DNA from 3 places in the Thalassotalea fonticola genome. Region 1 is predicted to be linked to each of the others. Evidence: predicted binding sites of a transcription regulator. Region 1 holds the regulator's gene; each other region holds the start of a gene.
What was found. The regulator FNR, encoded in region 1, switches genes on or off when oxygen is low (the NO sensors DNR and NnrR bind a similar motif). The targets are predictions, from matches to a motif close to TTGATCTAGATCAA.
Positions count from the first base shown of each region.

Region 2: RI844_RS03520 (universal stress protein) is a predicted target of FNR. The motif match lies at 5,943-5,956, and genes of this name have one in related genera.
Region 3: RI844_RS16370 (FeoA family protein) is a predicted target of FNR. The motif match lies at 2,581-2,594, and genes of this name have one in related genera.

Region 1 is NZ_CP136600.1:1,064,454-1,071,864, reverse strand. Features, by position in the region: gene RI844_RS04480 (TonB-dependent siderophore receptor) at 1-185, shown strand, start outside; gene RI844_RS04475 (PepSY-associated TM helix domain-containing protein) at 273-1,343, shown strand; gene ttcA (tRNA 2-thiocytidine(32) synthetase TtcA) at 1,435-2,379, opposite strand; gene uspE (universal stress protein UspE) at 2,498-3,418, opposite strand; gene fnr (fumarate/nitrate reduction transcriptional regulator Fnr) at 3,571-4,293, opposite strand; gene RI844_RS04455 (sulfite exporter TauE/SafE family protein) at 4,334-5,002, opposite strand; gene ccoS (cbb3-type cytochrome oxidase assembly protein CcoS) at 5,009-5,248, opposite strand; gene RI844_RS04445 (heavy metal translocating P-type ATPase) at 5,256-7,411, opposite strand, start outside.
Region 2 is NZ_CP136600.1:861,283-868,693, forward strand. Features, by position in the region: gene RI844_RS03495 (TonB-dependent receptor) at 1-2,120, shown strand, start outside; gene deoD (purine-nucleoside phosphorylase) at 2,197-2,910, opposite strand; gene add (adenosine deaminase) at 2,944-3,948, opposite strand; gene aroG (3-deoxy-7-phosphoheptulonate synthase AroG) at 4,432-5,487, shown strand; gene RI844_RS03515 (DUF2750 domain-containing protein) at 5,490-5,876, shown strand; gene RI844_RS03520 (universal stress protein) at 6,086-6,523, shown strand; gene RI844_RS03525 (Y-family DNA polymerase) at 6,549-7,411, opposite strand, start outside.
Region 3 is NZ_CP136600.1:3,999,012-4,006,422, reverse strand. Features, by position in the region: gene RI844_RS16385 (porin) at 1-1,053, shown strand, start outside; gene RI844_RS16380 (FMN-binding protein) at 1,265-1,783, shown strand; gene RI844_RS16375 (PepSY-associated TM helix domain-containing protein) at 1,789-2,556, shown strand; gene RI844_RS16370 (FeoA family protein) at 2,684-2,908, shown strand; gene feoB (ferrous iron transport protein B) at 2,908-5,100, shown strand; gene RI844_RS16360 (VOC family protein) at 5,463-6,011, shown strand; gene RI844_RS16355 (VOC family protein) at 6,049-6,480, shown strand; gene tuf (elongation factor Tu) at 7,215-7,411, opposite strand, start outside.

The DNA of each region.
Region 1 (7,411 bases):
AAGAATCCTACACACGCGTAGATCTAGGGGCTACTTATACCACTAGATTTGCTAGTAATGATATTAACTTCAGAGTGAATGTTGAAAACCTATTCGACACAAACTATCTTGCTGGCGGTGGCACCAATAACGTCACCGTTGGTGAAGAGCGCACAGTGCGTTTTGAAGTAAAAGCCAGTTTTTAATCCCATTTGAAAATCCCCCATAACTACCACTTGTTTAGTAATTAAATAACTAAACAAGTGGTCACAATATTAAATAATTGAACACATATGACAAAATTTTTAAAACTTCTACATAACTGGCTTGGCTTTATTATCAGTCTGGTAATGCTCATAGTATTAACTACAGGTATTTACCTTGGTAGCGTCGATTTAATTAAGCGTTTCGATGATAAAGGTCAAACATACTCTAGTTTAACTGCAGAACAAAAAGCTCAAATAGCGGCGCATATTATTACTAATTACCCAACTGCTACCGCAGTTAAATTACCGACTGCAACCAATCCATATGTAGAAGCTTATTCACGAGAAAAGTCGGTATTTTTAACCACTGAATTAACCGAGATAAACACGCAATTAAATGCCAATAATCACGTTTGGCGCTGGCTATTCTTTTTTCATCGTAACTTTCAATTAGGTGAAGCAGGTATGCACGCAAATGCCATTAGCGCTGTTTTGGCAACTATTATTATGTTTATTGGTTTATATTTATGGTGGTTGATTAAAAAAGGTTTTAGATGGAAGCAAACTCTACCTAAAAACACTAAAAATAGCGCACTGATAAAGAGCCACATTCAGTTGGGTTTACTGTTTTCAATACCGTTATTGGTTATGGCAATAAGTGGTGCTTACATTACTTATGGTTTTTGGGGAGAGTCGACCTTAGATGAAAACAAACCAACACCCGTAATAGCCCATGCGAATAACTGGCAAGCACAAATTTTAGCTGCTCAAAAACTTTGGCCAAAATCAAAGCTAGTGTCGATATCAAAACCTCGAACTAAGGAAGGGGATAGTTATATATACTCACTAAGTTTTAATGACGATACCATGTTCGGTTTACAACAAACCGACACCATAAAAATCGACCTACATAATGGCCAATTACAATCGGCGCAAACATTTAAAGAGAAAAGCCTAGCTTATCAATTAAAATACATTGCTCGGTTTTTACATGACGGTGCAAGAATGCCAACATGGTACTTAATAATGCTTATTGTCAGTTCAATATTCGGTACAGCAATGAACAGCTTTATAATTGTTACTTTTATACGTAAAGAAATTTTTGTACGCATTAATATGAAATTAACTAAGAAGAAAATAACAGAAGCTATAAAGTAGTGCTTAGCCCCATAACATATGTTAACCGGGGCTTTAATTGTATAAATAAACTAGCCTTTTAAGGTGAATGTGAGTTAGGTAAAAAGCTGAATTATTTAATTTCAATAATGTTTACCAGATCACCTTGCTCAAATTTAGGTTGAACAAAGCTTGCTGCTGAGTTTATTTCTTCTTTATCAAACGCTATGTCGCCGCCATTGATTACACCGGTATTTAAATCAACGTTTTTAAAGTCAAATAATTGCTGATCAGCTAAATGCGAAGGCACTACATTTTGTAATGCAGTGAAAATAGATTCTGCCCGGCCGGGAAATTTAACATCCCAGTCTTGTAGCATGGCTTTAACATTTTGTCTTTGTAAGTTTGGCTGACTGCCACACAAATTGCATGGAATAATAGGGAACTGTTTTAATGAAGAATACTGCTTAATCTCTTTTTCTTTGCAATAAGCCAGTGGGCGTATTACTACATGCTCGCCATTATCAGATACAAGTTTAGCGGGCATGGTTTTAGTTTTACCATTAAAGAACATGTTCAACAAAAGTGTCTCAATCATGTCATCCCGATGATGACCTAGGGCGATTTTGGTTACGTGTAACCTTTTTGCCGTGCTGTATAAAATCCCTCTACGTAAGCGTGAGCAAAGGCTGCAGGTGGTTTTGCCTTCTGGTATTTTATCCATAACAATAGAGTAAGTGTCTTCTTCTATTACATGGTATTCAACGCCTAAATCTTCAAGGTAGTTTGGTAGAATATGTTCAGGAAAGCCTGGTTGTTTTTGATCTAAATTTACCGCAACAATATCAAAGTGGATTGGTGCAGAAGCTTTAAGCTTTAGCAAAATATCAAGCATCGTATAACTATCGGCACCACCAGATAAGCACACCATGACTTTGTCACCATCTTCAATCATGTTGTAATCGCTGATTGCTTTACCTACATGATGGCGAAAGCGCTTAGCAAGTTTTGCTAATTGTTGCTTTGCAATTTTAATGTCAGAATCGTTTAATGGGTGATTTAGCGTCTGTAGTGACATGTTGCGTACCGTATAGTTATCTTCAAGGCGCGCATTATACCTAAGGCTATCTGACGTTAAAAGCATTAATAATATAGCTAATAATGCTTATAACGGAGAAATGAGAACGATAGAGGTTTTATTTAAGGAAGGGCGATTGGTAACCATCTGGCTTTAATGCCAATAGATCACAATTAAGTCTGTCAATTACATGCTCGGCAGTATTGCCAATAAGAACTGCTGATAACCCTGTGCGGCCAATTGTGCCTAAGATCACTAATTCAGCATCAATTTGGTTGGCAACTTTTTCAATAACATCCTCTGGCAGGCCTTCTTCTACGTGTAAGTACTGCTCAGCCATATTGTATTTGTCACCATGTTCTTTCATTACATCAACATGGTGTTGTTTCATTGCATCGTTGTATTCGTTGGCATCAAATTCAGGTATTTCTATGGCAATATTTATTGGTGTGCCTGGATATGAATTTACAAAATGTACGTCAGCGTTAATGAGTTTAGCTAGATTGATTGCTTCTTCAGAAATTTTGTTATTCAGTGATTGATGTTCTTCTTCTTCGCTACCAGCGTTTACTGCAGCTAGAATATGACCATTATCAGGCCAGGTGTGTTCTTTAACTAACAATAATGGTACCCAACACTTACGAATAAGGTGCCAATCTGTTGGGGTAAATATAACTGATTGTAAGGTAGGGTGCTCGTGTGTGCTTTTAATGACCACATCAAAGGCATTATCTCTTACTTCAGCAAGAATGGCTTCAAAAGGGCGATTATGCCAAATCACTTTAGTTTGAATGTCATAATCAAAGTCTTCGATCAAATCAGTTAGCCAATTTTCTCTACCCTTAACTACCGTTTCACGCATAGCCTCACGTTCTTCACCGGATAGCATTGTGGTCATTTCATAGGAAAAATCATAAATAGATAAAAATGCGGTGACCTTAGCTCCTGAATGTTTAGCCAGAGTACATGCCCGTGCTAATGCTTTTTGTTCTTCAGTTGTAGGGTCAATAACGACTAATATATTCTGATAACTTTCCATACGTTCACCAATATAAAAATAATTAAGCTGATATAAGCTTAATATGAACTGGCGATTGTTACAAATATGTATTGAAAATTTATGTAAGGTTTATTAACGCGTTGATTTAAATCAAGTATAAATCAACGCATAAAGAGATGAGAGGAGGAAGTTTACTTAGTGTATCCGGCCAGTTCTAATAAGGCATCTTTATCTAGTATAGTAATGAATTTGTTCTCTACTTTGATCAAGCCTTCTTTTTGAAAGCGGGTCATTAAACGAGAGATTGTTTCTATGGTTAAACCAATATAATTGCCAATTTCGCTTCGGGTCATTGGTAAGTTAAATTCAACGGATGACAAATTTCGGTTACCTAATCTACGGCCATAATTAGCAAGAAATGTTGCTAACTTTTCTTCGGCATTTTTACGATTCAACAATAGTAACATTTCGCTGTTACACTGTATTTCGTCGCTCATTAAGCTCATCATTTGGGCTTTAAGCTTAGGAATTTTACTTGATAGTGTATCGAGTACTTCAAACGGTATTTCACATACCATTGATGTTTCTAACGCTTTAGCAAAGCTCGGATGGCTTTTGGCTGAAAGGGCATCAAAGCCCATTAAATCGCCGGCTAAATGGAAACCGGTAATCTGTTCTTCGCCTTGCTCAGAAATAATGAATGTTTTAAAGGTACCAGAGCGTATTGCATATAGAGTATGCAATTGTTCGCCAGCTTTAAATATTTGCGTATTTTTCTGGATTGGTTTTTTACGTTGAATAATATCATCAAGTAAGTTCAACTCGGTTTCATTTAAACTAAATGGTAAACAAAGTTCACTGATACTACAGTTCTGACACTTAATGTTATTTGCAATCGGTATTATTTGAGGCATATTATTACAGCTATTTCCATATTTAATGTGGTGCAGGGTACTAAAATATTTGATTTAGGGCAATAAATAACGAAAATAAGCCGTAAAAAATCAGTAAAATAGCTGTTAATGTACGAATTAGATCAGAACGTAACATTTCGGTTACAAATTTATAACCTGAAGCTAAAGTAAGTAATGCAGGTAATGTACCTAAGCCAAAAGCTAGCATTATTAATGCGCCATTTTGCCATGTCGCGCTGGCAATAGACCAAGTTAGGGTGGAATAGACCAAACCACAAGGCAACCAACCCCACACCATACCTAACAGTAAAGACTGTTTAACATTTTTTACCGGGATAAAGTTCTTACTCAGTGGTTGTAAGTATCTCCACAGAAACTTACCAATATTTTCTACTTTTGCTAGAACGAAAGACCACTTGGCAATATAAAGCCCTAAAAATATCACGAATAAGGCAGCGATAACTTTTAACCATAATATCGGAAAACCGAGCGACTTAGCAGCTAAAGAGCCGGTAAATCCAGCAATTGCACCTGCAACTGAATAAGAAAAAATGCGACCAAAATTGTAAGCGAAAATTAGGCTGATACTGGCCTTGGTTTTGTCTGCTATTGAGGCTGTCAGCATTGTAGTTATGCCACCACACATAGCAACACAGTGCCCCGCACCTGCAATACCAATTAAAAATGCGGATAAAAAGTCTAATTCCATATGGAGTTATTTGTCAGCTTTATTTGAGTGGCTGGTGTTATCTTGGAGTTCAGATTCATTTGATTTATTTGTATCGGTGGCAGTGCTGCTAATTTTATTACTTACCGGTTCATCATCAAACAAAATGCTCATGCCTTGTTTTTCCAAATCGTCAAACTGTTCTGTTTTTACCGCCCAAAAAAATAAATAAATTGCAATAGCGGTAAAAATAATGGCAATAGGAATAAGGATATAAATAACACTCATAAAATAGCTACTTTAATAATCTTAATGAATTAGTAACAACAATAATCGAACTTGCTGACATACCTAATACTGCCATATAAGGGGTGATAAAACCACACACCGCTAACGGCAGAATAATGGCGTTGTAGGCCAATGCCCAGGCAAAATTTTGTTTAACGATATTCGAGGTTTTCAACGCAATAGCTTTAAGCCTTAACAGGCTTGCAAGATGATTGTTCACTAAAATCACGTCGGCGCCACTTTTCGCTATCTCTGTACCACTTCCCATAGCAATCGATACGTGAGCTTGGGCAAACACTGGTGAATCGTTTACGCCATCGCCAACCATTGCGACAGTTTTACCTGCATTTTGTTTATCAGCCAAAATTTTCAGCTTGTCATTGGCACTGCAGGTGTCAAAGCTTTGATCGAGTTTTACTTGCTGATTAAAACCGTTAACCCCAGCCTTATTATCACCACTGATCAACATCGTTTCAATGTTGGATAAACGCATGCTGTTGATCACTGACTTAGTATTAGTACGTAAAGTATCTTGCATATAAAACGCAGCAACAAGAATATTATCTACGGTGAGTAAGCACTGTGATTTATTATAACAAGCGTCAACAGATAAGCTCTCTTCTATCCAGCTTATCTTTCCAATACATATTTGATGACCATCCTTAGTGCCTTTAACACCGCAACCTGGAACCACTTCGACATCATTAACATTGATATCGTGGTTTCTGTATTGGTTGAATGCCTTTGCTAAAGGGTGTTCAGAATGAGCTTCTAAAGCCGCAGCAATGGCTAGCACACTTTCTTTGTCGTATTGTTTATTAAGTAAATTAACTTTGGTTATAGCAAACACACCATTGGTTAACGTGCCAGTTTTATCAAAAGCAAAGCAATTTACTTTTGGCATGGTTTCTAATACGTGGGCATTTTTAATCATGATGCCGTCTTTATTAAGCCTAATTGTGCCGCAAGTTAGTGCTGTGGGTGTGGCAAGAGAAAGCGCACATGGGCAGGTAGCTACCAAAACCGAAAGGGTGATCCAAAATGCTTCTTCGGGTGAATGTATGGTCCAGTAAATGGAAGTAGCAATTGCGGTTAACAATATTAATGCGACAAAGTATTGAGCGATACGATCAGATAATTTAGCTATAGCTGGTTTATGCGCCTGTGCAGACTCACTTAAACGGATCAAATTAGTAAGAAAACTGTCTGAATTAGTTTTAATAATTTCTATGGTTAAGTTGCCATCACCATTTACTGTGCCTGCAAAAACCGTTGCGCCTTTAGATTTTTGTACTGGCGAGTGCTCGCCAGTAAGCATAGCCTCGTTAACACTTGACTGGCCAGTCAGTATTAATCCATCTCCAGGAATGGTTTCTCCTGGTTTAACAATGACTATATCGGTTAATTCTAATTGTTTAGCACTGATCACTTGCTCTTGTACTTGGTTATTAACGGTGAGTAATTTCGTTGCCGTTAAAGGCATGAGTTTTAGTAAGTTAGCCGATACTTCAGCGGCTTTTGCACGCGCTCTAAACTCTAAATATTTACCAATAAGCAATAAAAAGGTAAACATTGCCAATGATTCAAAATACACCTCGCCCGAGCGAGTAAATGTTGCCCAAGTACTGGCACAAAACGCTAATACAATGGCAATTGATACAGGAACATCCATTGATAACCTACGGGCTTTCAATGCTGATATAGCACCAGTGTAAAAAGGAAACGCACCGAAAGTAACTATTGGGAGAGTGAGAACAAAACTCGTGCCGCGCAAATAAGCCAAATTATGCTCAGCCAGATCACTAAATGCGCCAAAATATAAACCAAAAGCAATCATCATTACTTGCATGGTTAAAATTCCAGAAACACCAAGGCGGCGTATAAAGGCTTTAGCTTGTTGTTTATTACGTTGTTCAGCTAGATTTGCTTTAAACGGTAGTGCTTGATAACCAATTTGATTAATTGCCGTCAAAATATCACTGAGTTTGATCAACTCATTTTGCCAAACAACAGTTGCTCTTTGTGTTGTGGCGTTAACTTGTATTTTAGCTATGCCGCTTTGTTGCGATAATTGTTTTTCAATTAACCACGCACATGCCGCACAAGACATACCATCGATAGACAGTATTGTTTCTTTGCAATTATCCACATCGAAAGTGAATT
Region 2 (7,411 bases), 200 kb from region 1:
TTATAGAAGTTACTGCTCGTAAACGTGTCGAAACTGTAAAAGACGTTCCTGCAACAGTAACTGCAATTTCTGCTGACAGTCTAAAAGATTATCTAGGTGCAGGTGAAAACATCCGTGCATTAGCCGGTCGAGTACCTAGTTTACAAGTGGAATCTTCTAATGGTAGACAATCCCCAAGATTCTACATTCGTGGTTTAGGGAACACCGATTTTGATGTAAATGCAAACCAACCTGTATCAATGGTCCTTGATGAAGTTGTATTAGAAAATCCAATCCTTAAGGGCGTTCCGTTATTTGATATTCAACGTGTTGAAGTTCTTAATGGTCCTCAAGGTACTATGTTTGGTCGTAATACCACTGCTGGTATCGTAAAAATTGAAACAGTGGCTCCTTCATTTGATAATGAAGGCTATGTACGTTCCGGTTACGGCAGTCGTGAGACCTTCTTTGTAGAAGGTGCTGTTAATGCGGAAATTTCTGATAAATGGGCAACGCGTGTTTCTCTTAAATATCAAGAACGCGGCACTTGGATAGATAATCCGGTTAGAAATGAAGAAGTTGGCGGCTATGAAGAACTAGCTTATCGTATTCAATTTTTATATGACAATGGCAACGACACCAGAGCGTTATTTAAATTGCATGGTTTCGATCAAGATGGTGATATGCCGCAAGTATTCTATGGTAATGCAATTGAAGTTGGTAAAGAGGGCCTAAGAAAGGGCTTTGATGAAGAAACCATTTATCATGATAGCCCGTCAGGATTTGATATGGACCATGTTGGCGGAAGTTTTAAATTTGAACACGACTTTGATTCTTTCGAATTTGTTTCTGTTACAGGTTACGATACTTTAGAAAGTTGGAGTTATGCGGATATAGATGGCGCTGAAACAGATTTCTCAGGTATTCCTAACCAATTAGGCAAACAACTTTGGTTTAATGTTGCATCAGGTGATGGTTTATCTGACCACTCACAGTTCACTCAAGAGTTTAGAATTTCTGGTGAATTTGGCAAATTTTATTATCAAACAGGTGTGTTTTTCTTTGAAGAAGATTATACCGTTGATAATAAAGACCTTGATGTTACTGGAGCAACGACGAATTTTTACCAAATCGATCAATTAACTACATCACAAGCTCTTTTCGGTCAACTTGAATATAAACCAACAGATGCTTGGGCCTTTAACTTAGGTTTACGTTACACTGCAGATGATAAAGAACTTGATATTAGAAGTATTGATTTAAATAATGGTAGTAGTACTACTACGTTTGAAATTGATAAAGATGACAGTTATGTTAACTGGGATTTGGCCGCACGTTATACTTTTAATGATGACTTAACTGGTTTCGCTCGTGTTGGTAATGCATCTCGTGGCCCTGTAACTATCGGACGTTTTGGCTTCCCTAGTGAAGCTGAAACAGAAACGTTAACTTCTTATGAAGTAGGTTTGAAAGCTGATTTATTTGATGGTAATGCCCGTTGGAACATTACTGCTTATACATATGATATTGAAGATCAGCAATTAACCGCAACAGGTGGTGAAGCTAATACGAACTCTTTATTGAATGCGGATAACACCTATGGAGCTGGTGTTGAAACAACATTTGAAGCAATCCTTACCGATAATTTACGCACTTCTATCAACTTAAGTTATAACGAAACAGAAATTCAAGATAGTGAGTTAAAGGCAGAACGCTGTGCTTCTACTCCTACATGTAATAGTTCAGATGAAGTAGCAAATGTTGTTGACGGTCCCTTTGGTCCTGTTACTACAGTTTACATTGACGGCAATCCATTGCCAAGAGCACCAGAATGGCTTGCTAATATTAATTTGAGCTATGAATACCCAATTGAAGCTGGTTATTTATACATGCAAACTGATTGGAATTACCGTAGTGAGTCAAACATCTTTTTATATAATTCAACCGAATTTGTTGCTGAAGAACGTTGGATTGGTGGGGTAAGAGCTGGTTTTAAAACAGATGATGATTTAGATATTGCTATTGTTGGTCGAAACATTACCGATGAAGTGGTTGTTGATGGCGGGTTAGACTTTTTGAATCTAACTGCATTTGTTAATGAACCACAATTCTGGGGTGTTGAAGTACAGTACGCATTCTAATTTTAATGTCGTAAAGATATAATAAAAATGGCACTCAATGAGTGCCATTTTTTATAGGATTATGGTTCTAAACCTTCTAGTCTTGCAGTAACACAGACTCTAACGCTATTTCCATCATGTCTCTAAATGATGTTTGTCGATCGTTTGCCGATAAACTTTCACCACGCTTTATATGATCGCTCACCGTTAAAATACACAAAGCTTTTTTACCATATTCTGCGGCAACGCCATAAAGACCTGCAGCTTCCATTTCAACACCTAAAATTCCGAGTTTGGCCATAGTGTCAAAAAATTCAAACTCAGGGGTATAGAACAAATCAGCGGTAAATATATTTCCGACTTTAATTGGCTTATTTAAGTTCGACGCGGCATCTACCGCATTTTTCATTAAACCAAAATCAGCAATTGCGGCAAAATCATGATTTTTAAAGCGCATGCGATTTACTTTTGAATCCGTACTTGCGCCCATACCAACAATTACATCCATCATGTTAACGTCATCTAATACTGCGCCACAGCTACCAATACGAATAATATTTTCAACACCGTAATCTTTATAAAGTTCTGTGGCATAAATGGATATAGAAGGAATACCCATACCAGAGCCCATTACCGAAATACGCTTGCCTTTGTATGTACCGGTATAACCGAAGATATTACGAACAGTATTGAAGCATACGGCATCTTCTAAAAATGTTTCTGCAATTAATTTTGCTCTTAAAGGGTCACCTGGCATTAATACTGTTTCAGCTATATCGCCGACGTTAGCTTCTATATGTGGAGTTGCCATATTGAATAATTCCTGCTTATAAGTTTTTGTAAGTTATATTTTAGCTGACTTTTCAGTCAGTAAAGTTTGTTTTTCAGAATCACTGATAAACGCAGCATTTAACGCGTTTAATTGGATATCTTCTAATTGTTGGCTCGTTAAGCCCAGTTGTTGCTTAGCAACTTTGTATTCATGTTTAAGTTCGATACCTTCAACAGCCGGATCGTCAGTGTTTAAACAAACCTTAACGCCATGTTCTAAGAACGTATGGATAGGGTGCTCACTTATGCTGTTAATTGTTCCTGTTTGGTAGTTAGAGGTTAGGCACGTTTCTAAAGTAATGTTATTAGCAGCTAAGTAATCTAATAGGTGTTTATCTTCATAGCTCTTTACGCCATGGCCGATACGCTGCGCATTCAACAATTTAATGGCTTGCCATACACTTTCAGGGCCGGCTGCTTCGCCAGCATGAATGGTAATATTTAAGCCCGCTTTTGAAACTTGTTTGAATTGTTCGGTGAATAACTCTGCCGGTTGGCCAAGCTCGTCACCGGCCAAATCAATTGCAACAAGAGAGTCTTTGTGGGCTAGCAGTGAGTCAAGTTCATGTTGGCATTTATCCAGGCCAAAAGTACGGCTTAAAATACCAATCAAATTGGCCTTAACATTAAATTCTTTACAGCCTTGTTTTACTCCTTCAACAACAGCGGCTACAACATCTGCCGTTGGCAAGCTGTGCTTCATTGCCATGTAATAAGGTGAAAATCTAAGCTCAGCATAATCTATACCGGCAAGAGATAAATCTTCTACATTCTCATAGGCAACGCGCTGGCAGTCATCAAGACTTGCCAATACATTAACACCCCAATCGAGCTTTTCTAAAAATTCCATTAAATCACTGGCTTTATCTTGAATGCGCACATGAGGAAGAAAATCTTTAAAATGTTCAACAGGTAAGGCAATACCATTTTGCTCTGCTAAATCCCAAACTGTATCTGGACGAATATTACCGTCTAGGTGTCGATGTAAGTCAATAAGGGGAAGTGTGTCATTAACCATTGTCAGGTCCTATGCATAATTTTGTAAAAGTTATTATATAAAAACAAACCATTATAAATATAGATTAGTTTGCTAATTTATTGATGCTTTTATGATTTATTTGAATTAATTGCCTAATTAGAGCATTTGCGGCAATTTATCATTGGCTTGTTTATAAAACACTGTTAGATTGCACTTATACCAACTCCATTAAATAATTGACCAATTTAGAACTATGTAATAGTCGGGAGAACAAGCCAAATTTATTTTATATAGTTATTTCTATATTAAACCAATTTGGCGCAGTTATCGCGGCTATTACAAGTTCCCAAAGGGCGAGTTTAAAAGGCTTATCTACTGCGTTATTGATTTTGACAAGGGAACAACCATTCTCTGTAATCAATGCCTTGTATATAATCCTTTTAATTCTCGCTAAATGATCAATTATTTAATGGACTTGGTATTAATAACCTAACTAAGACAATTACCCGTAAAGAGAATAACATGCTTTATCAAACTGATGACGTTCGTATTAACAAACTTAAAGAACTTTTACCTCCTGTCGCTTTACTCGAGCGCTATCGTATGAATGAAAAAGTTGCGAAAAGTGTTGTTGGTGGTCGCGACGCTATTAGTAACATCTTAAATAATAAAGACGATCGTTTGTTAGTGGTTATTGGCCCATGTTCAATACACGATCCTATTGCGGCGCTTGAATATGGCAGCCGTTTAAACAAATTACGCAATAAATACAAAGACAGCCTTGAAATTGTGATGCGTGTTTATTTTGAAAAACCGCGTACTACGGTGGGCTGGAAAGGGCTAATCAATGACCCTAATTTAGACGGTAGTTTCCAAATCAATGAAGGCTTACGTATTGGTCGTAAATTGCTACTAGAATTAAACGACATGGGCTTACCAACTGCCGGTGAATACTTAGATATGATCACCCCGCAGTATATGGCCGATCTTATGTGTTGGGGAGCAATTGGCGCTCGCACCACAGAATCACAAGTACACCGTGAATTAGCTTCTGGTTTATCTTGTCCTGTTGGCTTTAAAAATGGTACTGATGGCACGATTAAAGTTGCCATAGATGCGATAGGCGCAGCCAGTGCTCCGCATCACTTTTTATCAGTAACTAAACTAGGCCATTCAGCTATTGTTGAAACCAAAGGTAACCCTGATTGTCACATCATTTTACGTGGCGGTAAAAAGCCTAATTATCAAGCGGAAGATGTTAACGCAATTACTGAACAGCTAGAATCGGTAAATTTACCTGCTAAAATTATGGTAGATTTCAGTCATGCCAACTCAAGTAAAAAGTTTGAGAACCAAATGCTTGTTTGTGATGATGTATGTACGCAAATGACCAGCGGTAATGAATCAATCTTTGGTGTAATGGTTGAAAGCCACTTGGTAGAAGGTCGTCAAGATATTGTTGATAATAAAGTTGAAACTTATGGTCAAAGTATCACCGATGCCTGTATTGGCTGGCAAGATACTGAAGTATTATTAGAGAAACTGGCGAAAGCTTCTACTCAACGTATGCAGGGCTAATTATGGTTCTAATTGATAAAAACAGTGTAAAACTTTCTGATGAGCAACGTTATGAATTGTTCATGCAGAATTTAATGAGCGAGCGTCAAACGTGGATCTTAACCGACGAACACGGCGCGGTAATGCTTACTGAAAATGAAGAAGATTACGTGCCATTTTGGCCGACAGAAGAAACTGCTTCATTATGGGCGACTGACGAATGGGACCACTGTCAGCCAAAACTTATCAGCTTTGATGAGCTAAAAGAAAAATGGTTACCGGGTATGGAAGAAGATGATTTATGTTTAATTATTTTCCCAACCACCCAACTAACCGGGCAAGTATTTTACCCTTGGGAATTCAATCAGGTATTAGATAAAAAACTCACAAAATTAGCTCGAAAGAATTAACCTCACGCAACAATAACTTCCCTAAAGGCGCCATTATAGCGCCTTTTAATTAATATCCTTTTTCATTTGATCTAGATCACATTGAGGGTGTTTAATTAAAAGAAAAGCCTCCTATACCCTATAATTTAAAGTGTAATACCGTTTAAATTTTACGGCTAAAAACACCACTGTTCTAAGCAATTTACTTGATTAAATGAAGGAGTATAGTAATGAATAAAGTTTTATATACTGTTGGTATTGACGGTAGTGAATGGAGTTACAGAGCTGTTGAGCGCGCTATACACCTTGCCGAATTTACTGATGCCAGAGTGAAGCTTGTTTATGTTTTGCAATGGCCACACATAACACCCATTAGTGTGGGCGGCGTGGACCCTTTTGTTTTTAACCGTGAAGATGAAGAAAAACGAATTAATGACAAGGTAATAAAGCCATTAATTGCTAAATTTAGTGAAAAAAATATCCCCCTTGAAAGTGAGTTGATTTTTGGTGAGCCAGTGCACGAATTGAGTAAGCAAGTTAAAAATGAACACGCCAATATGCTTTTTCTAGGGCGTAGGGGGCGTTCAGTCTTTGGAGATTTAGTACTCGGTAGTGTTGCCAATAAATTAGCTCATGTTGTTGGTATTCCCGTTGTGCTAGTGCCTTAATTATTATGGTTTTATCAGATTGTTTCTAGCAGTGTATTTTAGGAATATCTTGCCATTGGCTGGTAAATCTTGGCGACATAAACTCGCGTCGCATATGAAATTTCTCTGTGTTCATTGCGCCAAGTTGTAATGTGCCTGAGCCATAGCGGTTATTAATGGCATCAAGGCACTGCATTAATTCAATATTGTTAGTGTCTTTGGCAAATAAATCAGGCTGATAAATATTGGTATCTAATTCTATTGCGCCAACGCCACAACGATAAAATCTAACTCCAGGGTAGTATATTTTTTGCACCGCGGTTGCTACACAGGAGGCAATGTATAAAGTGTTATCGGTTGGTGAAGCAAACTGCACCTGCACAGCGTTTTTGTAATAGTCATCATCGTGCGGAGAGCTTGAAGCAAAGACACTGATACGTTTGATCAGTGATTGTTGCTCACGGACTTTTTTGGCAACAATGTAGGCGTGAAATACTAATGCCGATCTCAACGCATTAAAATCAGTTAGACGCTGGCCAAATGAACGGGTTGAAAATATTTCTTTTTTAGCCTGCTTTACATCATCCCATGACAAACAACTGATACCATTTAATTCGTTAATGGTGCGTTCCACCAACACTGAAAACTGTTTACGCATTTGTTTCGGATTTTGCTTGGCCAAATCAAACGCCGACTTTACCCCAAGCACGTTAAGCTTAGCGCCAAGCTTTGAACCTATCCCCCAAACTTGTTCAACCGTCATGCGTTGCAAAATATCTTTTTTATGAGTATCGGCTATGGCAACGCCATTAAAGCCACTGAGTTTTTTGGCGGCATGATTCGCGGCTTTGGCTAATGTGGGCGTAGAGCCAAAGCCTACACCCACAGGTAAACGAGTTTCTTTCCAAA
Region 3 (7,411 bases), 2.0 Mb from region 1:
GAAAAACGTCTAAACGAAACTGAAAGTCGTCTTGAAGCAACTGCTGATCAAATCGATGCGAACTCATCTGCTAGCCCTTTCGCTAATACAACTATTGGTGGTTACGGTGAATTGCACTATAACAACTACGAAGATGAAGACGCAGAAATTGACTTTCACCGTTTTGTTTTATTCTTTGGTCATGAATTTGATTCAAAAACTCGCTTTTTCTCTGAGTTTGAATTAGAGCATTCACTGGCCGGTGACGACAAACCAGGCGAAGTTGAACTTGAACAGGCATACGTTGAATACGATTACAGCGAAAGCATCACTACTAAAGCAGGTTTGTTCCTTGTACCTGTTGGTCTAATTAATGAAACTCATGAGCCACCAACATTCTACGGTGTTGAACGTAATGGTGTTGAGAAGAACATTATTCCAGCTACTTGGTGGGAAGCGGGTCTTGCCGGTAACTTTAAAGTCGCCCCTGGTTTAAGCGTTGATGCGGCAATTACAAGTGGTTTAAATGTAGTTAATGATGTAACAAATAAGAATGCCTATTTGATCCGTAAGGGTCGTCAAAAAGTGGCTGAAGCAAGCGCTGAGAATTTAGCGTACACAGCTCGGGTAAAATACACAGCGATTTCAGGTTTAGAATTAGCAGCTACAGTGCAATATCAAACCGATATTACTCAAAGTGCAGCAGGTGTTGATGAAGCTGCTGCGACATTAATTGAAGCACACGCAGTTTATCAAGTTAATGATTTTACTGTTCGTGCATTATACGCCACATGGGATATTGATGGTGATGAAGCTGCCTCACTTGGTCGTGATGAGCAAACAGGCTGGTATGTAGAGCCTTCTTACAAAATTAATGAAGAGTTTGGTGTATTTGCACGTTATGCTGAGTACAACAACCAAGCAGGTGATAGTTCTTCTGACGCTGTAGAGTCAACTAGTGCAGGTATCAACTACTACTTACATGAAAACGTAGTATTTAAAGCTGACGTTGAAGAGTTAGGCGGTTCTAAAGATTCTAAAGGCTTTAATTTAGGTTTTGGTTACCAGTTTTAATGTCAAAAGTTAAATAATCACATTTTGATTGATAACGCATAATGAACACTTAAGTGGATAAGGGCTAATCTCTTATTCACTTTGTTTATTTAACAAATAAATGGCTAATACAATTTATTTCTTAAATGAATAGAAAACAAAAAATAGTACTACATTGCCGATTGTTTTTTGTTAAATTAGCAACCACAATTGCATTAGGTAAAAGATACACGTGAAAAAATTTATCATCATTCTGTTAATATTAACTGGAAGTACATTTTCAGTATTTGCTGACGATATTTATCAGTCGAATGATGAATTTTTAGCGCAAGCATTTAATGCTGAAACGCCAAAGCCAAAGGCTTTATGGTTAACTGCTGATGATAAAACAGCAATAAGTGCCATAATGAATCGCACGTTCAACCAACTGCGCGTACGTTTTTGGCAACAAGATGGTGCAACAGTGTGGATATTGGATGAAATAGGCAAAGAAAAGCCGATCACCATTGGCATTCATATAAAAGACGAAAAAATTGTTGATCTTAAAGTACTGGCATTTCGTGAAAGTCGTGGTGATGAAGTTCGTCATCAATTCTTTACTAAGCAGTTTATTAATGCCGAATTAAATGAAGAAAATCAGTTAACTCAACATATCGATGGAATTACCGGTGCAACTTTGTCGGTTAGGGCTTTAAAAAAAGTCGCACGACTTGCTCTTTGGCTCAATAATAAAACCCAAACAAAGCAATAAATACCATGGTTAAAGCATCTCAAAAAACTCTACACGCAAAACTCATTCGTCATTTACGTGAATGGCATCGTAAAACGGGTATTTTTGCGGCGCTACTACTGATCTTTTTATCTATTTCAGGTATCGCCCTGAACCATACGGAAGGTTTCAAGCTTGGCCATATTGCCATTACCAACCAATGGTTACTGCAACATTACGGGATCAAAGACCCAAGCAATACCAGGTATTTTCAGAATAAACAGTTCAGTGTAAGCGATGGCTATATCTTTAACGGCGATATATTGTTGCAAGCTGGCTCAGAAAGCGTCATCGCTATTGGCCGGTATTCAGATTTTTATCTAGTGTTGAGTCAAAATACATTAGCACTTTATGATGACACCAATGCATTGGTTGATCAGATAACCGCAAGTGATGGCCTGCCCATTGGCATTAAAGCCATGATTATTAATACCAACAAGAGCACAATTACATTAAAAAGCCAGACTGGCTACTACCAAAGCGGCCAGAACTTACTTGATTGGCAAAAAGTAGATTTCATCACTGAACCTTCATGGATTAAATCGGACCAAGTTTCCAGTGCAGATATCGATGCTGCCAAGTTACGTTATAAATCACAGTTCCTCTCGTTAGAACGAATAGTGCTAGATGCACATTCAGGTCGTATTTTTGGCGATTTTATGGTGCTATTTATGGATATTGTTGCCCTAGCAACTATTATTCTTTCGCTCAGTGGTTTGTATATTTGGATTCGTTACGCCAGAGCCAAGCGATAATTAGCCTAATTCACGCTAAATTTCTTGCTTTACATCAATTTTTATCTGATTTATTCATTATTTTATTGCTGAAATGGCCATGATTTTATAAAATGTAATGAGAATCATTATTATTTAAGGTAGTTTTATGACCCTAGTTGAATTGCAAAAAAGCCAACGAGCTAAAATAAGTTATCTCCCAGATAACTTTGATTTGACCGCGCAATTAATGGAACAGGGGTTTGCCTTAAAGTCTGAAATTTGTATGGCGCAAAAAGCACCATTTAACGGTCCTATTGCATTTAACCTCCATGGCACAAAGATTTGTCTTGCTACTAACATTGCCAAGCAAATCGGTATAGAACTAGTCTAATGTCTCAACTTTCCCATATTGCCCTGGTCGGTTTTGCAAACGCCGGCAAAAGCACTTTTTTCAATAATTTAACTGGTTCAAAACAAAAAACAGGAAACTGGACCGGTGTAACTGTTGCCAGTACGCAAAAACAATGTAATTTACTTGGCCAATCAAGACTATTGTCAGATTTACCTGGGATAAGCTCGTTAACCGCGAAAGCACAGCAAAGTAAAGATCTATCGATAACCCAAGACTTCCTAAAGAATGAAAACATTGATTACCTAATTAATGTTGTCGATGCTACCCAACTAAAAAGGCAATTATATTTAACCACGCAATTATTAGAGCTTGGTTTGCCAATGTGTGTGGTATTAAATAAATCTGATCGTAAAGAAACTGATGAACTAAACTTTGATATTTTATCCGAGCAATTAGGCTGCCCTGTTATTGCGGTAAACAGTTTTGATAAAAACACTACAGCTCAAATTGAAGCAGTTATGGGGGCCTCAAAAAGCAATACTACTCGCCCTAAAAATCTTGTTTTACCTGAAAATATTTTAGCTCAAATAACAGAAAACAATTGCGACTTACTTGAATTAGAACAAGGCGGTTGTCAGAATAATCAATGCCAAAGTCATAATGAAGATACTATCGCGATAATGCAGTCACGTTACAACTTCATTAATGATTTATTGGCTAAAGCGACAATTGTTGCCAAAGAATCTCATTCATTTAGTGATAAATTAGATAAATTCATCTTGCATCCATTACTCGGTTTACCCGTATTTTTATTAATGATGTATTTGTTGTTTATGTTTGCAATCAATGTTGGTAGTGCATTCATCGACTTTTTCGATATTTTTGCTGGTGCCATTTTCGTCGATTACCCACAGCATTACCTCGTCCAATTAGATTTACCAATATGGATATTAACGATTATCGAAGGGGCTGGGTTAGGCATCCAAACAGTCGCAACATTTATTCCTGTTATTGCCTGTTTATTTATTGGATTATCACTTTTAGAAAGCAGTGGTTATCTTGCCAGAGCAGCGTTTGTTGTCGATAGCTTGATGCAAAAAATTGGCTTGCCTGGCAAAGCATTTGTGCCGTTAATTGTGGGTTTTGGTTGTACTGTACCTGCCGTTATGTCGGCGCGTATATTAGATAGCGAACGTGAGCGCATTACTACGATTATGATGGCTCCATTTATGTCTTGTGGTGCCAGGTTACCTGTTTATGCGTTATTTGCCACAGCATTTTTTCCTGACTCAGGGCAGAACATAGTATTTTTATTATATTTAATTGGTATTGCAGCAGCATTATTTACCGGTTTATTGCTTAAACATACGATATTGATGGGCACTAATTCTGTAAATATCATGGAATTACCATTATACGAACTGCCTAAACTTTCCGACTTAATAATGCGAGTATGGCGAAGGACACGTTCTTTCCTTCTAGGTGCAGGTAAGATCATTATTATTGTTGTTTGTATCTTAAACTTTTTTAACTCCTTAGGTACGGATGGTGAGTTTGGTCATCAAGATACAGAGCAATCATTATTGAGTCAAAGTGCACAAGTAGTTACGCCTCTTCTAGCCCCTATGGGTATAAAAGAAGATAACTGGCAAGCAAGTGTAGGTATCATCACCGGTATATTTGCCAAAGAAGCTCTTGTAGCAACGTTTAACAGCTTATATTCGGCCCCTGAACAGGAAGGCGTACAATTAAGTTCAATGGCTGAACTATGGGATGAAGCCTCTGCCACTGTCTTGGAAAACTTGCTCGGCATTAAACCAGATGATCCACTTGGTACAGATATTGGTGATGTTTCTGATATCCATATTGCAGCTGCTGAACAAGGCGTTGAAGAGAGCACGATTACCATCATGCAATCTGCATTTGCTGGCACTATTGGTGCGTTCAGTTATTTGTTATTCATCTTACTCTATACACCATGTGCTGCAGCCATGGGCGCGATTAAGAATGAAGTTGGTAGCCGCTGGGCGACATTCGCCGCACTCTGGAGTCTGGCTCTTGCATACTTGGCCGCTGTATTTACTTTCCAAATATTTAATATTGCAGCGCAGCCGGTATACGCCAGTATCTGTTTGCTTGCTGTTGTTACCACCTTTGTACTTATTTATGGCTGGTTAAAACGATTTGGTAAACAGATTCTAACAATTCCAGTACAAGTATCATTTCGTTAATGTAAGAAAATTAATTTAATAACTTTGACTATCTAAAGAGCGCTGAAGCGCTCTTTTTTTTATTTCAGGCAGAATAACTTAGAATTACCAAGGATAGCTCGAATTCTGTTCCTTCGATTTATCCAATATGGCTTTTTCGTACAAGGCGTTACCTAACAACACAACCACATTCCTCTATCAGTAATTTTCACTATTATCGATGTTGATTTAATCACTGAATAATCCCAAACGAGCCATAACAAAATAGATATATCCAGCGCGCAATCGATTATAACCCTGTTATACCGAGCTTGATCTAGATCAATTTTTTTAAAAGTTTTTCATCAATAATAAACTCATCAATCACTTATTTGAGCAGCAATATGTTTAAACCTAAACCTAAAAAGCTTGGCCATCTTGTATTACGAGTTTCAAACCTGAGCGAATCTATAGAGTTCTATCAACAAATTGTTGGTCTGCAGGTGTCCGATAAAGTTGGCAATAGGATGGCCTTTTTACATGCAGGTCCCGATCATCACGATTTAGCGTTAGTACAAATGAGTAATGCTGAAATCGAGCAGGCAGCTAATGTATTTCACAATGTTGAGCATTTTGCTTACCAACTTGATAGCTATGCAGAAATTGAACAAGCGACAGAAATGTTGCTTTCAAAAGGCATAAAAATAACTCGTGGTCCGGGCAAGCATGGCTCAGGTGAGAATTATTTTATTGTGTTTCAAGATCCTGATGGTAACAACCTTGAATTCTATTCCGACATGCGGCAAATAACTAAAGACAATCCATATGAACCAAGCGTTTGGAATGATGACATAGATACTTTCGATGTCTGGCGTTGTAAGAACTTTGTGGTTGAACCACCCGCCGGTATCAAGAAAAAACTTGCGCAGATTAATCAGCCTAAAAAGGCTTAATGTTAAATTACTTAATAAAAACTTTTGGAGATATAATATGACCTCAACAAAACTAGATAGACCAAAATTACGCCATATTGCGATTTCAGTAGACGACCCTTTTGCTACCGCAGATTTTTATATACAAGCCTTTGACATGGAAAAAGTTGGGGAAACAGACTCTCCACTAGCCCGAGGTGTATATGTTTCGGACGGGGTGATATGTTTAGCAATTTTGGCTTTTAAAAACGACTACTGGGCAGGACAAAACGGTAAAAAATATCGTGGCATCCACCATATGGGTTTTCACGTTAACAACCTTGATGATGCTAAAGACTCAGTTACATCCGCTGGCGGTGAACATTTTGCTGGCCGACCTTCCTCCTCTGAAGGTGATACTTCTACCGTTGTTTATGAAGAAAAGTATTATGATCCAAACGGTATCATGATCGATGTATGTGAGCGTGGCTGGCCAACAGCTCCAAAGTAATAAAAAAAGATGTTAGAAGGCAAATGCGGGGGATTGAAAAATATCCTCGCTGTCAAATATGGAGGACCCAAATTCATAACGAACCAGGAAGAATAGCTCTTCGTTTCTCGTTTCTCGTTTCTCGTTTCTCGTTTCTCGTTTCTCGTTTCTAAATTTTAGCCAATAAAAAAGGCCGCGTTAGCGACCTTTTTCAGTGTTCTATAAAATATCGATATTAGTCAATGATTTTAGAAAAACCGCCATGGACTGCTCTAATTCATCCCTGAATCCACAGCATTAGTAATTCCCTCTACGTCATGGCGGGAATGCAATTAATGCTGGGAGCAATTAATTGTCAACACCAGCACCTACTGTACGACTCTAACTTCGGGTCAGAGACCCTCGTGAAAATTACTAAAATTAGTACCATTCGGACTAATTTCTTAACGCATTTTCTCATCACGGAACACCGTGAAGTTGGTAGAACAGGCAATAAAAAAGGCCGCAACGCGACCTTTTTCAGTGTTCTATAAAATATCGATATTAGTCGATGATTTTAGATACAACACCAGCACCTACTGTACGACTCAAGTAAATCATAAATGATTTATCTGTAAGCCAGAGGCTTACAGCGATAACTAAAAATAGTATCTATTTTCTTAACTTTATCGTCTTCACGGAACACCGTGAAGCTGGCCGTAAAACAAAAAGAGCGCCGAAGCGCTCTTTTTTAAGGTTTGGGGTTTACCAAATCATTAGTCAATGATTTTAGATACAACACCAGCACCTACTGTACGGCCACCTTCACGGATAGCGAAGCGTAAACCTTCTTCCATCGCGATTGGGTTGATTAGCTCAACAACAAACTTAAGGTTGTCACCTGGCATTACCATTTCAACACCTTCAGGTAACTCTACTGCACCTGTGATATCCGTTGTACGGAAGTAGAACT